Paraglaciecola sp. L3A3: one gene and its partner. The protein of the gene in region 1 interacts with the protein of each later gene in a pairwise test. Links are inferred from orthologs where the notes say so. Each region holds a gene or a part of one and is shown in the gene's direction. Other genes may lie near its edges. The genes, in order: ndk and ung.

Evidence for each region.
Region 2: the proteins of ndk (region 1) and ung interact in binary tests that used the Escherichia coli proteins (3 or more experiments, as listed by UniProt). The link is inferred for Paraglaciecola sp. L3A3 from one-to-one orthologs.

The regions. Positions count from the first base shown.
Region 1 is NZ_CP047023.1:1,513,825-1,521,689, forward strand. What follows is about bases 2,340-5,133. They hold ndk (nucleoside-diphosphate kinase), read left to right. Parts: upstream 2,340-3,417; coding sequence 3,418-3,849; downstream 3,850-5,133. Other genes in these bases: GQR87_RS06290 (SurA N-terminal domain-containing protein), read left to right, coding at 2,340-2,895; GQR87_RS06300 (bifunctional tRNA (adenosine(37)-C2)-methyltransferase TrmG/ribosomal RNA large subunit methyltransferase RlmN), read left to right, coding at 3,991-5,133. Also shown: lon (endopeptidase La), read left to right, coding at 1-270; GQR87_RS06285 (HU family DNA-binding protein), read left to right, coding at 508-780; more of GQR87_RS06290, read left to right, coding at 1,018-2,339; more of GQR87_RS06300, read left to right, coding at 5,134-5,136; type IV pilus biogenesis/stability protein PilW, read left to right, coding at 5,163-6,266; GQR87_RS06310 (RodZ domain-containing protein), read left to right, coding at 6,276-7,235; ispG (flavodoxin-dependent (E)-4-hydroxy-3-methylbut-2-enyl-diphosphate synthase), read left to right, coding at 7,256-7,865. UniProt on the Escherichia coli protein: Major role in the synthesis of nucleoside triphosphates other than ATP. The ATP gamma phosphate is transferred to the NDP beta phosphate via a ping-pong mechanism, using a phosphorylated active-site intermediate.
Region 2 is NZ_CP047023.1:4,569,310-4,577,333, reverse strand. Bases 1,675-4,627 are described here. They hold ung (uracil-DNA glycosylase), read left to right. Parts: upstream 1,675-2,797; coding sequence 2,798-3,457; downstream 3,458-4,627. Other genes in these bases: GQR87_RS18835 (FMN-binding glutamate synthase family protein), read left to right, coding at 3,563-4,627; thrC (threonine synthase), read left to right, coding at 1,675-2,787. In the rest of the region: thrA (bifunctional aspartate kinase/homoserine dehydrogenase I), read left to right, coding at 1-375; thrB (homoserine kinase), read left to right, coding at 418-1,413; more of thrC, read left to right, coding at 1,504-1,674; more of GQR87_RS18835, read left to right, coding at 4,628-5,200; GQR87_RS18830 (DUF3545 family protein), read right to left, coding at 5,518-5,688; pgi (glucose-6-phosphate isomerase), read right to left, coding at 6,047-7,690; tal (transaldolase), read right to left, coding at 7,938-8,024. UniProt on the Escherichia coli protein: Excises uracil residues from the DNA which can arise as a result of misincorporation of dUMP residues by DNA polymerase or due to deamination of cytosine.

The DNA.
Region 1 (7,865 bases):
GAAGTGGCCATGACAGGTGAAATTACATTAAGAGGTGAAGTATTGCCAATTGGTGGATTAAAAGAAAAATTATTGGCTGCTCATCGTGGTGGAATTAAGACAGTAATCATTCCAAAAGACAACGAAAGAGACTTAGAAGAGATCCCTGACAACGTAAAACAGGACTTAAATATCCATCCTGTGCAATGGATTGACGAGGTCTTAGTCTTGGCTTTAGCTGAAAATCCGGAGAAATTTACTCCAGTTAAGACAAATAAGTCTAAAAAATAAGCATTTTAAGGTTTTTTTTTCTGATTTTTTTAGTTTTAGGGCTTCACTATGTAAAAAGATATGGTAGCCTTTGTTCCAGATTCGCTTAAGGCCTTGTCGCAAAAGGGATTGAGACGACTCATAAATGTTACATTTTTGTAAGTTGCTTGAATTTATGTTTCAAGCTTGATATAACAATCCGGCTTCGCATGTTGCGAGTCATTAGTATAATAAATAACACATGAAGGGGTTCATATTTTGAATAAGTCAGAACTTATTGATTCTATCGCTGCAAGTGCAGACATTTCTAAAGCTGCTGCTGGTCGTGCATTAGACGCACTAACAACTGCAGTTACTACAGCACTTAAAGATGGTGATCAAGTTGCGTTAGTTGGCTTCGGAACATTCTCCGTACGTGAACGTGCTGCTCGTAGTGGTCGTAATCCACAAACTGGTGAAACTATTCAAATTTCAGCAGCTAAAGTACCTTCTTTCAAAGCTGGTAAAGCATTGAAAGACGCTTGTAACTAAGTATTAGTCGAGTTTTTTTTAAAAGGCGATGATTTCATCGCCTTTTGTTTTTGTGAAACAAAAGTTTTTTTATACCGTTGAAAGATTTACCAGAATTCCTCATTCGCTAAACACTTTTTATTTGATAATAAACATTCTTAATAATATTACTTGTTTAGTATATAATCTCGCCCGTTTACGGCAGAGGTAACCTCTCAGCTTATCGAATAACCGCTCATTTGGAGTTTGGACTTAAGTATGTTGGAAAGAATTAGAGAAGGATCACAAGGCGTTTGGGCCATGGGGATCTTAGGATTAGTGATATTAAGTTTTATGTTTGCTGGTGTAGGTAGCTACATCAACTCTTCGGGGGCAACAGTTGCGGCGAATGTTAATGGCGAAGAAATCACTCTTGATGAACTTGAAAAAGCTTATCAAAACGAACGAGCTCGTATGGAACAGCAATACGGCGATGCCTTTGCAACTTTAACCAGCGATGCTGGTTATTTACAAAACTTTAGAAAAGGTATACTTGATCGCTTAATTGGTGAAAAGCTAATGGATCAAGCGGCTGATAATCTAGGTTTACGTGTGAGTGATGAGCAGATCAAAAAAGCTATCGTCAGTATGAATGAATTTCAAATTGACGGGAAATTTGATAATGACAGATATTTGGCGATTTTACGCCAAGCAGGATATCAGCCTAGTACGTTTAGAGATTATATGCGTGTTGATATGGTACGCAGACAACTTTCTCAATCTTTGATTGGTAGCGAATTTGCGTTGTTAAATGAAGCTCAGTTTGCGCATATGATACAACAACAAACTCGTGACTTACGATATGTGACTGTACCTGCAAGTAAGTTTAATGACAAAGTTGAAGTTTCTGAAGAGCAAATATCGACATATTATCAGGCTAATATTAGTCAGTTCGATACTGAAGAAAAAGTCAGCCTAGCTTATGTTGAGTTAACGCTTGAAGATCTGATGTCTGATGTAGTGGTCACTGAACAAGAATTATCTGACTATTATCAACAGAATATTAATGACTACCGTACATCTGAAGAACGCCAGGCATCGCATATTTTATTTGAAAGTAGCGAAGATGATGACTCTGTACTTGCATTAGCTGAATCAGTTTTGGCTAAAGTGGAAGATGGTGGTGACTTTGCTGAATTGGCTAAAGAATATTCTTCTGATACTTTCAGTGCTGAAAACGGTGGTGATTTAGGTTGGTTCGGTAAAGGCATTATGGATCCGGCTTTTGAAGAAGCTGCCTTTGAACTAAATGCTGCTGGGGATGTGAGTTCTGTAGTTAAGAGTTCTTTTGGTTATCACATTATTAAGTTAACTGATGTTAAGCCTGAGGAAGTAACTGCATTTGAAGATGTAAAAGATGAAGTAACGACTAAAGTCAAAACCAGTAAAGCGGAAGAAGAGTTTTATGCACTTCAGTTACGTATTGCTGAAGTGGCTTTCGAAATGCCTGATTCTTTAGAAGAAGTAGCAGCGGTTGCCAACAAGTCTATTCAGACCACTGATTTATTTACTCGTGTTGCCCCTCCACAAGTTGTGGCTAATCCTAAAGTGGTAGCCAGTGCTTTCAGTGATGAGTTAATCGCTGAAGGTGTCAACAGTGAAGTACTTGAGTTAGGGACTAACCACATTATGGTCGTTAGAGTCGCATCTCATGAAGAAGAGAGAACCAAAGCCCTTGATGAAGTTAACCAGCAAATAAAGTCAACCCTTTTGGCTGAAGGGGCTCAGCAAGCTGCTCGAGATTGGATTTTAGATGTTAAAACTCAACTGGCTAATAATGAAGATATTACCGCTAAGCTCGATTCTATGGAGTTAAGTTGGGAAGATAAAACTGCCGTAACTCGCAATGAAGCTGGTGTTTCTAGAAGTATAATAGAAGCGACTTTTAAACTAGCTGAAAACAAAACTGAAGTAGTGGATTTGATAACTGGCGATGTAAGTTTAGTACAATTAATGAAAGTGAATGAAGGTGAAGCTGCCGATAGTATGCAAATAACAAGCATACAGACTCAACTTGCTTCACTTAAAACACAAAACCTATATTCAGCTGTGATCGAATCATTACGAGCTGAAGCGGATATCGAAATATTACAATAAGAAGTAATAGAAATTTGCACAATAAAAAAGAGCGTTATCGCTCTTTTTTATTGTCAGAAGATTATGCTCATTTGACGATATTTATCTTTGAGTTATCCACAGCACAACCGTATAGAACACTGCAATAACGGTCGAAAATGCCAATATGTAGATATACCCCTGTTTACCTTGACCTAGAGTATAGCCTTGTAATTTTAGATACGCAGTCCAAATTAAACATAAAGCTAGCGGAAATAAAAACAACATTCTTAGCACAAAACGCCTCGTGTATTTCTTTGGTTTGTTAATAAATAAAGTCTAACAGAAAAATATAGGCTTTGTATTGGTGAAGTAGTTCTTAGCAGATCAAGAATATGACCTGACTAACGCATTTCTAACATGGTGTTCACCGTTCTCGGTAATTTTGCCATAATCCTCGGTTTTATTAGTCTTTTGCCTATTTATTGCATATAATCCGCGCGAAATTTTTAATGACTCATTTGTCGATGGGTTAACTTAGTATTTATAATTGGAGTTAAAAAGATGGCTTTAGAACGCACTTTTTCTATCATTAAGCCTGATGCCGTTGCTAAAAACGTTATCGGTGCTATTTATAATCGTTTTGAATCTGCAGGTTTAAAAATTGTTGCTTCTAAAATGGTGCATTTAAGTAAAGAAAAAGCTGAAGGTTTTTATGCTGAACACAGTGAACGTCCATTTTTCGGTGCGTTAGTTTCTTTTATGACTTCTGGCCCTGTAATGGTTCAAGTGTTAGAAGGCGAAAATGCAGTATTAAAAAATCGTGAAATCATGGGAGCAACTAACCCAGCAGAAGCACTAGCCGGCACATTACGTGCAGACTATGCTGAATCAATTGATGAAAACGCTTGTCACGGTTCTGATGCTCCAGCATCAGCTGCACGTGAAATAGCATATTTCTTTTCTGATGAAGAAATTTGCCCACGCACACGCTAAGTAAAGCAGTACAATAAGTAAAAGGGAGCTTCGGCTCCCTTTTGTGTTATCAGCTATTTGAATTATTTACCAAGATAACTCTGCATTGACCCACTAATCGGTTAAAATGAATACAGTGTTTTCTGACCATTGAGGTTTATTGTGACGTCCAAAGAAGTATCGCCCAAAACTGCAAAAATAAATTTACTTGATTTTAATCGTGCAGGTCTACGTGCCTATTTTAGTGAAATAGGTGAGAAGCCATTTAGAGCAGACCAAGTCATGAAGTGGATTTATCAGCAAGGCATTTCTGATTTCGAACAAATGACAAATCTTAATAAAGTGCTTAGAGCTAAACTCATCGCTAACTGCGAAGTGAAAGCGCCAGAAATTGCTTACCAACAAAATGCGACTGATGGCACCATTAAGTTTGCTTTGCGCTTAGAAGGTGGTCAAGAGGTAGAAACTGTTTGGATCCCTGATGGAGACAGAGCCACCCTATGTGTCTCCTCTCAAGTGGGCTGCGCACTTGAATGCACTTTTTGTTCCACTGCGCAACAAGGGTTCAATCGCAATCTAAAAGTGTCAGAAATTATTGGCCAAGTTTGGCGAGTGGCGGTGACTATTGGTTTAAATAACGATACTGCTAGAAGACCGATTACGAATGTCGTCATGATGGGCATGGGTGAACCTTTACTCAATGTCAAAAATGTCGTTCCTGCTATGGATTTGATGATGGATGACTTAGCTTTTGGTTTATCGAAACGTCGCGTAACCCTTAGTACTTCTGGAGTGGTACCCGCTCTTGATAAATTAGCTGATCAAATAGATGTCGCCTTAGCCATTTCGTTACATGCTCCTGATAATGAACTGCGTAATGAATTAGTTCCGGTTAATAAAAAATATCCAATTGAAATGTTTTTGGCCAGTGTTCGTGGTTATTTGGCTAAGTCTAATGCCAACTCAGGCAAAGTCACAGTTGAGTATGTGATGTTAAATGGTGTGAATGACAGTACAGACCAAGCTCACCAGCTAGCGAAAGTACTATCAGGCACACCCTGTAAAATCAACCTGATCCCATTTAATCCTTACCCGGGGTCACCGTATACCTGTTCTAGCAATTCACGTATTGACCGTTTTGCTAAAGTCTTGATGGAATATGGTTTAGTGGTAGTGGTTCGTCGTACTCGTGGAGATGATATTGATGCTGCTTGTGGTCAATTAGTAGGCGATGTGGTGGATAGAACAAAAAGAATCATGAAAAAAAGGCTGAAAGGGGAAAATATCTCAGTAAAAATGGCACAATAGATTTTTTTATGAGACAGCTACTTTTTATGTTAAGAATAAATTGCACGTTATTATTTATCGGTATGCTATTTGTTGGTTGCGCAGGACAAAATGGTTTGTACTCTGTCTCAGATGATTTTGATCAAAATAAAGCTGCACAAAATAGAATTTCTTTAGGTTTAACTTATCTTAGAAATGGTAATTATAGCCAAGCCAAATTTAACTTAGACAAAGCATTAGAGTTTGCTCCTAGATCTGCAGATGTGAATTATGCGATGGCCTATTACTACCAAAGAGTAGAGGAAATTGACAAGGCTGAAAACGCTTATCAATTTGCTATGGACTTAGAGCCAAAAAATGCCGATATCATCAATAGTTATGGGGCATTTTTGTGCGAAAATGGTAACTACCCCAAAGCGAAAGAGTATTTTTTAAAAGCGGTGAATACTAGTAATTATATTTCTAGTGCTGAAACCTACGAAAATTTGGCAATTTGTAGCCGTAGTTTAGGTTATCCTGAAGATGCAATTGGTTATTTACGCAGCGCCGTTAACCATCAACCTGGTAGAAGTAATAGCTTATATCTTCTGGTAGAAGCGCTGATTGATACACAGCAATGGCAAGAAGCCCGTGATGTATTAAGACGCTACGAACGAATAGCTCAAGTTAGTCCCGAAAGTTTGTTAATGGCGATTAAAATTGAAAAAGGCAGTAACAATTACGCTGCTGCGAAAGACTATACCGATATGTTGGTTAAGGTGTATCCAACACATCCAGAGGTGATAGCCTTATTAAAAGCAAAAGATCCTGTGGCTATGCAACCTAAAAAAGTGCAGAAAGTTTTAAAAATACAAAAGCCAACTAGTGATAAGCCTTTGCCATTGGTCGACACTGTTTCAGCAGCAAAGCAAGAAAGTGTTACGAATAAAGCTGATGTTGTGATTGCAGAAAACACACAGTCCAATATAGAATCTGAGAACAAACTACAAGCTAGCTATCATATTGTTGCCAAAGGAGAAAATTTGTACCGAATTTCTCTTATGTATAATATAAAAATGCAACGTTTGGTAGAATGGAATAATTTATCCAAGGCCTCTGCTATATACAATGGCATGAAATTAAGCCTTGTATCCCCTAATTCTGACGAGTAATGTAATAATATGAGCGAAGAACAAGTACCAGACAAAGAAGTAGTCATTATTGGGCCCGGTGAGATTTTAAGAAAGGCGAGAGAGGCGGTTAATTTAACCCCAGATGATATCGCCTTAAAAATTCGTTTAAAAAAGACATTAATCGAAGAGCTTGAACAAGACAATTATGACATTAATATTTCGCTAACTTTTATTAAAGGTTACCTGAAGCTTTATGCTAAACAGGTTAATGTACCTGAAGCAGAAATTGTTGCTGCATTTGAAGCTTTAAATACTCAGAAAAAAGAGCCTGCAAAACTACAAAGTTTCTCTCGTCGCTTTAACCATCAAGCTAACGATGACAAATTAATGTTAGTCACTTATTTAATTGTGGCTGCCGTGATTGCTCTAGCTGTGGTTTGGTGGTTCCAACAAAGTGAAACTGAAATAAGTCTGTTTTCTGAAAATACTGTAACAATTGAGCAGGAAACCGATAACGTATCTTTAAAACCTTATTCTCAATCCAGCTCAACTGCAGAATTGACTGATGTCGAGTCAGAGATTTCTGTTGATGAATTAAGCTTGCCACCTGTCATTGAGCAAACTGAAGATACTATTACTGAACAAGTTGAAGCCGTTGGATCTAGCTTGGAGGATACACAGAATGACAATGGCGCCACTGTTTCCACAGAATTAACCAATACCCTTGATCCTATTGCAAGCCAAGTTCCGGTAACCGAAGCCCCTATTGAGTTAGTCTTTGAATTTTTAGACAACTGCTGGACTAATATATCGGATGCAACAGGTGAAGATATTGCCTACGGAGTAAAAACCAAAGGCAGGATCATGACTATCACGGGTATACCGCCTTTTGTTGTTACTTTAGGTGCGCCAGAAGTAGTGAAAATTTCTTATGATGGACAGCCTGTGGATATGTCATTCATAGTGCCAGGGCGCAGTGCCAAGTTCGAATTACCTTTATCTGAATAATCTAGAGTTAAAATATTACCATGTTTGCAGATTCTCCTATTAAACGTCGTGCCTCAAAACGCATATATGTAGGCAATGTTCCTATTGGTGATGGTGCGCCTATTGCCGTGCAATCTATGACCAACACTCTGACTACTGATGTTGCAGCAACTGTTGCCCAAATTAAAAGAATTCAAGCTGTGGGCGGTGATCTAGTAAGAGTCTCAGTGCCAACTATGGATGCAGCAGAAGCGTTTAAATTAATTAAACAACAAGTTAGCATTCCACTGATTGCAGATATTCATTTTGATTATCGTATCGCCCTAAAAGTGGCTGAGTACGGGGTTGATTGTTTACGTATTAACCCAGGCAATATTGGCTCTATGGAAAGAGTTAGAGCGGTCGTTGATTGTGCCCGTGATAAAAATATTCCAATTCGTATTGGGGTGAATGGTGGCTCTTTGGAAAAAGAAATTCAGGAAAAATACACTGAACCCACTCCAGCTGCTTTGGTTGAATCAGCTATGCGCCACGTGGATATTCTAGACAAGCTTAATTTTGATCAGTTTAAAGTCAGTGTTAAAGCTTCTGATGTTTTTTTAGCGGTAGGGGCATACCGAGAATTAGCTAAACAAATTGAACAACCCTTGC
Region 2 (8,024 bases), 3.1 Mb from region 1 along the record:
GAATTAGAAGATATTCAAATCGAGCCTGTATTACCTGAGTTTTTTGATGCGAGTGGCTCTATTGACGACTTTATGGCTAAATTGCCAGAAATCGATAGCCATTACGCAGACAAAATTAGTGCAGCCAAACAAGAAGGCAAAGTGCTGAGATATGTTGGTTCAATTAATCAAGGTAAGTGCGTGGTAAATATTCAAGCTGTGAACGAATCTCATCCTTTGTTTATGGTTAAAGAAGGTGAAAATGCTTTAGCTATTCACAGTCATTATTACCAACCTATTCCATACGTAATACGTGGTTATGGTGCGGGTGCTGCGGTAACTGCTGCTGGTGTGTTTGCTGATGTGATGCGAACTATGCCATGGAAACAGTCGTAATCATCTTGAAACGTAACCATGTTGGAAAGTAAGTAAGATAAAATGTCAGAATCAAATATGCAGAACAAAACAATAACAGCCTATGCGCCAGCCTCTATTGGTAATGTCAGTTTAGGTTTTGATTTATTAGGTGCGGCCCTGAAACCGATTGACGGAAGTTTATTGGGTGATGAAGTTGATTTAACCATAGCAGAGCAGTTTAGTCTTGAAGTGGCTGGCCGTTTTGCCGACAAATTGCCACCTGATCCTGATAGTAATATTGTCACTCGTTGTTATCAGCATTTTGTTAAAGTATTAGAGCAAAAAGGTTATGCCAAAGAAGATATCCCAGCATTAAAAATGACCTTGCATAAACATTTACCTATAGGTAGTGGTTTAGGTTCTAGTGCTAGTTCAATTGTTGCGGCATTACATGGTCTTAATCAGTTTTATGCAGAATATTTTGGCAAAACGCCTTTTACTGATAATGAACTGTTATTAGTTATGGGTGAGCTGGAAGGGCAAATTAGCGGCAGTGTGCATTATGATAATGTTGCCCCTTGTTTCTTAGGTGGTTTAACCTTGATGGCTGAATATAAAGAACAAGTTGCCTTACAATTGCCTATCTTTAAAAATTGGTATTGGGTGTCTTGTTATTCTGGCATTAGTGTTTCAACTGCCGCAGCACGAGAAATTTTACCAAAACAGGTATCAATGGCTGATACAATTCAATTTGGACGCCAGCTAGCAGTATTCACTGATGCCTTATATCGCCAAGACGAAGAGCTTGCTGCAGCCATGATGCAAGACGTTATCGCCGAACCATACCGTAAATCATTGTTACCCAAGTTCGATGAATCGAGAGCGTTTTCTGAACAAAATGGTGCATTAGCATTTGGTATTTCTGGTTCTGGCCCCACAGTGTTTGCTGTGTGTGATAATTTACAAAATGCAGAAAAAATTAATCAATGGCTAACTGACAATTATATTCAAAATGACACAGGTTTTAGTCATGTCTGTCAGTTAGATTTAGACGGTGCCGTTACGCACCAATCTTAAGGTTGTGTTGAAGTAGTTGTACTATGCTTCTGTGCAATAATTTAACGTAATTAAAGTGCGTTGAAAATAGAAATTAAAAGGTAATAAAAATTGGAACTCGTAAATTTAAAAGACGCATCAGAAGTAGTGACATTCGCCCAAGCCGTTAAGCAAGGTTTAGGCAAGAATCAGGGGTTGTTTTTCCCAACTACACTACCTAAGTTTGATGATATGGACGCACTTTTGGCTATGCCTTTTGTTGAGCGTAGTGTTGAAATCTTAAGTTCTCTTATTGGTGATGAACTTTCAAAAGAGCGGATCGCAGGCATAGTTGAGCGTGCTTTTGCATTTCCAGCACCTTTAGCAAAAGTAACCGACAATATTTATAGTTTAGAATTATTTCATGGTCCAACATTAGCATTTAAAGATTTTGGCGGTCGTTTTATGGCCCAATGTCTAACTGAAATTTCTAACGGTGAACCTATTACCATTTTGACAGCCACTTCGGGTGATACAGGTGCTGCGGTAGCTCATGCTTTCCACGGCATTGAAAATATCAATGTGGTTATTTTATTCCCTAAAGGGAAAATTAGTCAGCTACAAGAAAAATTATTCACCACTTTGGGCGATAATATTCATACGGTAGCCATTGATGGTGACTTTGATGATTGCCAACAGTTAGTTAAAACAGCTTTTGATGATGTTGATGTGCGAGAAGGTTTACACCTTAACTCAGCTAACTCAATTAATATTAGCCGTCTAGCTGCACAAGTTTGTTATTACTTTGAAGCTGTATCGCAACTGACTGCCGAAGAGCGTAAAGAAATTGTGATCTCTGTACCTAGTGGTAACTTTGGTAATCTGACTGCCGGCTTAATTGCTAAAGTGATGGGTTTACCAATTAAACATTTTGTTGCTGCAACGAATATGAATGACACTGTTCCTCGTTATTTGAAAACGGGTGAATGGGAGCCAAAAGACACAGTGGCAACTTTGTCCAATGCTATGGATGTTAGTAATCCAAATAACTGGCCACGTATCGAAGCTATTATCGAACAAGGTTATGTAGACAAGTCTGAGATTTCTGGCGATACGGTTGACGAAGAATATACCCAAGTGTCTATGCGTCAATTAGCGCAATTAGGTTATATCAGTGAGCCCCATGCTGCGATTGCATATAAAGCACTAGTTAGAAAACTAGAAGAAGGGCAAACAGGTATATTCCTTGGTACAGCTCACCCTGCTAAATTCAGAGAAACAGTTGAAAATGTGTTAGGCCAACCTATTAGCCTTCCACAACCATTAGCTGAATGTGCAGGTAAAGAAGGTTTGGATGTTGAATTAGCCAATGACTACCAAGCATTAAAAACGCATATGTTTAACTTGTTAGGCTAAATACTAATAAGTGGATACTTGGTCGGATATATTAGCTGCGGAAAAACGGCAGGCTTATTTTCAGCAAATTACAGAGTTTGTTGATAATAAAAGACGTGCTGGCACTGCAGTATATCCTCCTCAACAAGATGTTTTTAATGCCTTTGATTTGACTCAGTTAGCCGATGTAAAAGTGGTAATACTGGGTCAAGACCCCTACCACGGGCCTAATCAGGCCCATGGTTTATGTTTTTCTGTTTTACCAGGAGTTAAACCTCCCCCATCTCTTGCAAATATCTATAAAGAACTGGCCAATGATATTGATGATTTCTCTATTCCCGAACATGGATTTTTACAAAATTGGGCAGAACAAGGTGTTTTGCTGTTAAATACCGTTTTGACTGTAGAACAAGGAAAAGCCCATTCTCATGCAAAAATCGGTTGGGAAACTTTTACAGATAAGGTCATGCAACAACTAAATGAGCACTGCCAGGGTGTGGTCTTTTTACTTTGGGGTAGCCATGCGCAAAAAAAAGGTGCTGGTATAGATCAAACAAAGCACCATGTTTTAAATGCTCCACATCCCTCGCCATTATCTGCTTACCGAGGTTTTTTTGGTTGCCAACATTTTTTCAAAACCAATCAAATTTTACTCGAACAGGGTAAATCGCCAATTAACTGGCAAGTATAAAATCCTTCATTGTTAATTTCTGAAAATACTTAAATTACATTGAAACAATTACTTAGCTGTGGTTTTCTAAGCCTAAGTAGTTGCATATTATAAATGGGTAAAGAAATGAGAGCAGATTTTGTCAGAGCAATAACAATCATTTGGTTGAGTTTGCTGGCATTGAGTATCACTTGGCCAGGTATGTTGTGGTTTGCAGTTATTTTAGTACCACTTACTGCAGTGGGCTTTTATGATATGTATCAAACGAAACATGCACTATGGCGAACGTTTCCTTTAATTGGTCGTGGACGCTGGGTGATGGAGTTTTTACGTCCCTTTTTGCGTCAGTATTTTTTCGAATCAGAAACTGATGGAGTACCTATTAACCGGATGAACCGTTCGGTGATTTATCAAAGGGCTAAAGGTCAGCAAGATACCATTCCCTATGGCACCAAAGTGGATACTCAAAGGGTAGGCTATGAATGGATTGGCCACTCTATGGCGGCTATTCATCTAGATGAAAATGCTATCGAACCTAGAGTGAAAATTGGTGGCCAAGCTTGTAAGCAACCCTATGAGGCGAGTATTTTTAATGTCTCAGCTATGAGTTTCGGTTCGTTAAGTGCGAATGCAATTTTAGCCTTGAATAAAGGCGCTAAACTCGGTGGTTTTTATCATAATACTGGAGAGGGCAGCGTCAGCCCTTATCACCTGCAACATGGCGGAGATCTCGTTTGGCAAATTGGTACAGGCTATTTTGGTTGTCGTGATGTGCGGGGCAAATTCAGTGCAGAAAGGTTTACCGAAACTGCTACTAAATTTAATATCAAGATGATTGAAATTAAATTAAGCCAAGGTGCTAAACCTGGGCACGGTGGCATTTTACCAGCAGATAAAAACACCTTAGAGATCGCGCAAATTCGTCATGTTGAACCCGCTACTAGAGTGGATTCCCCGCCAGCACATAGTGTATTTAAAACGCCGCTAGAGATGATGGATTTTATTCAACAATTACGAGATTTATCTGGTGGAAAACCTATAGGTTTCAAATTGGCAGTCGGCCGAAAAAGTGAATTTATTGCTCTTTGTAAAGCCATGGTTGAAACCAATATTAAACCCGATTTTATCACAGTAGATGGGGGCGAAGGTGGCACAGGCGCAGCACCCTTAGAATATTCTAATTCGGTTGGTATGCCACTAAGAGAAGCCATAGTGTTTATTACTGACGTGCTTACTGGTTTTAATTTACGTAAGGAAATCAAAGTGATCGCCAGTGGTAAAGTGTTCACTGGTTTTGACATAGTTAAGAATTTATCTTTAGGTGCCGATCTATGTAATAGTGCTAGAGGTATGATGGTCGCGTTAGGTTGTGTGCAGTCTTTGGTGTGCAATACCAATGAATGTCCAACAGGTATTGCCACGCAAGACCCCATATTAGCCGCTGGCTTAGTGGTTAACGATAAAGCGACTCGGATTGCTCGATATCAAAAAGAAACAGTACGGGCCACTATGGACTTGGTTGCCTCTGCTGGTTTGCGAGATCCCAATCAAATCACGCGTTCACATATATATCGTAGAGTCAGCGAAACTAAAATTAAGCGTTTGGATCAAATTTACATAGGTTTAGTGCAAGGTAGTTTATTAGGCGACGATTATCCAGAGCGATTTGCCCATGAAATGAAAGAATCTTCATCTAAGTGTTTTATGCCCACCAATTTTGTGGTGCAATGTTACAGTGGTTTAGAAGAAGTAACCGAAAGCTGAAGTTGGTAATGTTATAAAAACTAAAACGCCCTGAATATCAGGGCTTTTTTGTAGCGATTGATTAGATAACCTGAATACTGGATAAGCCGAACCTCTCGATAACGCTCTTTTTGTGCCTAGCGGCGTTGGGCTGCCTAGCCGCGATGGAGGAGAGTCTAGCAATTACACGTTATTACGTACGACAATCCGCCTTGCTATACACCAAAATTTCGTCACCGAGTTAGCATCCAGGTGAGGTGATTTGGCTGGATATTATTAAGCCATTGAATTTTAATGAAAAATCCAGATTAGACGATACTTCTTATCCAGAACTCAGGTTAGATAAATTCTAATTGATCTTCCGGTGACATACCTAGCTCACGTAATTCTTGCCTAAGTCTGTGTCTGTCATGGATGGCTTCGATTTCTCTCCACTTGCGTTTGCTGGTTTTAGATTTTGAGTTACGGGTTTCTGAATCTATAGTTGACAATAATTCGGACTTATTCATGATGAACTCCAGTATTATTTTTTAGCGCAGCGTTAACATATTATTGAAATCTTTAGGTTTTCATCTAAAGACGGTTTAAATATGTACCATAAGAGGCTTAAAAATAGAACAAGTATTTGAATTATTTATTAATAAAATGTGAACTTAATGTGACACTTGCTGAAGGTTTGAAATGATTGATTTAGGGTTTCGAGAGAAAATCATAATATAACAGCATAAAAAAACGGCGACATTCATAAGAATAACGCCGTATTGATTGACAAGCTAAACTGTTAAAGCAACATCTTTACGAATCTCGAATCTCGAATCTCGAATCTCGAATCTCGAATCTCGAATCTCGAATCTCGAATCTCGAATCTTAGCTATTCGCTTTTCTAAATTTAGCGATAAGTTGATTAGTTGATGCATCAAAGTTTAGTTCTGCATCTGTGTTAACTAGCTTGTTTAATACTTGGTTGCCTAATTCTTTACCAAGCTCTACACCCCATTGATCAAATGAGTTCACACCCCAAATAGCACCTTGCACAAACACTTTATGTTCATATAAAGCAATCAAAGAACCAAGGGTTTTTGGATCAAGCTTATCGAACAAGAAGGTATTGCTAGGTTTGTTGCCTGGCATAGTTTTGTGTGTGGCTAATGATTCTAGCTCATCATCGCTTAGGCCTTTTGAGGCTAAGTCAGCTTTACACTCGTCAAAGGTTTTACCTTGCATTAAGGCTTGAGTTTGACCAAAACAATTAGAGGCTAACATGGCATGATGCGTATCATCTTGATTAGGCACATTTAAAGGCAACATAAAATCAGCAGGAATTAATACTGTACCTTGGTGAATTAGTTGGTGGAATGAATGTTGGCCGTTCGTGCCTTCACTACCCCAAATAACTGGGCCTGTTTCGTAGTCTGTGACTGTTTTATCGCCAGAGACACGCTTACCATTACTTTCCATGTCTAACTGTTGTACGTAGGCTGGAAAGCCGCGTAGATAATGATAATAAGGTAGCAACACATGACTTTGTGCGCCAAAGAAGTTGATATACCAAACACCTAGACTAGCTAAAATCATAGGTAAGTTCTGTTCAGCAGGGGCTTTTTGAAAATGTTCATCCATTTCAAACGCACCTTGTAACAAAGCACGGTAGTTGTCATAACCAATAGTAAGGGCGACAGGTAAACCAATCGCAGACCAAAGAGAATAACGACCGCCAACCCAATCCCACATAGGAAAAATATTGTCTTCAGCCATACCAAATTCGGTTGCGGCTTTGATATTTGAAGAAACAGCAATAAAGTGTTTCGCTATGTCTTCTTGTTTACCACCGGCTTTTAAGAACCAAGCTTTAGCGGTTAAGGTATTTTGTAATGTTTCTTGGGTGCTAAAAGATTTAGACGACATCACCACTAAGGTTTCTTCGTGATCAACAGACGCTAAAACATCTTGGATATGACAGCCATCGACGTTGGCTACATAGTGCACTTTTACACCTTTAAACCAATAAGGTTTAAGGGCTTCAGACATAATTTTAGGGCCTAAAAATGAGCCACCAATACCGATTGCGACAATTTCTTTAAGAGGTTTTCCGGTATAACCTTTTAGCTCGCCGTTGTGAACACTGGCCACAAACTTTTCAATTTTTTGCTGACAGGCTAACACTTCTGGCATCACGTCTTCGCCATCAACCAAAACAGGCTTACCAGAAAAATTACGTAATGCGGTGTGTAATACTGCTCGTTTTTCGGTGTGATTGATAATTTCACCAGCAAACATTGCATCACGTTTTTCAGCTACCTGACAATCAGTCGCAAGTGATTGTAGTGCTGAAATAACTTCATCAGTTACTAGGTTTTTTGAAAAATCTAATTCGATACCACAAGCTGATTGGGTGTATTTTTCTGCTCTTTTAGGATCGGCAGCAAACCAATCTCGCATATGTTGCGTTTTTACTTGTTCTGCTAGGCTTGCTAATTGTTGCCAAGCTGGAGATTCAGTCAGTGCTGTCATGAGGTTTCCTTAAATGTAGGGCGGTTGTAAGGACATAATCTTTATCCTTGAAACTACACGTTTATTGGCTGCGATGCTGACGGGCTGAAGCCAGACCTACATAGGTTGAATGTAGGTCGGTATTTAAGCCGTCATGTCTCATGGGATTTTGCCCATTCGCCGGCGTGTAACTCAAATGATTTTGGGTATATACAATTATAATGACAAAAAAGCGCCGCAGAACGACGCTTTTTTTAACTAATTGAGCTTATAAATAGCTTTTTAGTAGCGTTTCTAATTTAACTTGGTCGATAGCGAAGTTACGGATACCTTCAGATAACTTTTCAGTAGCCAT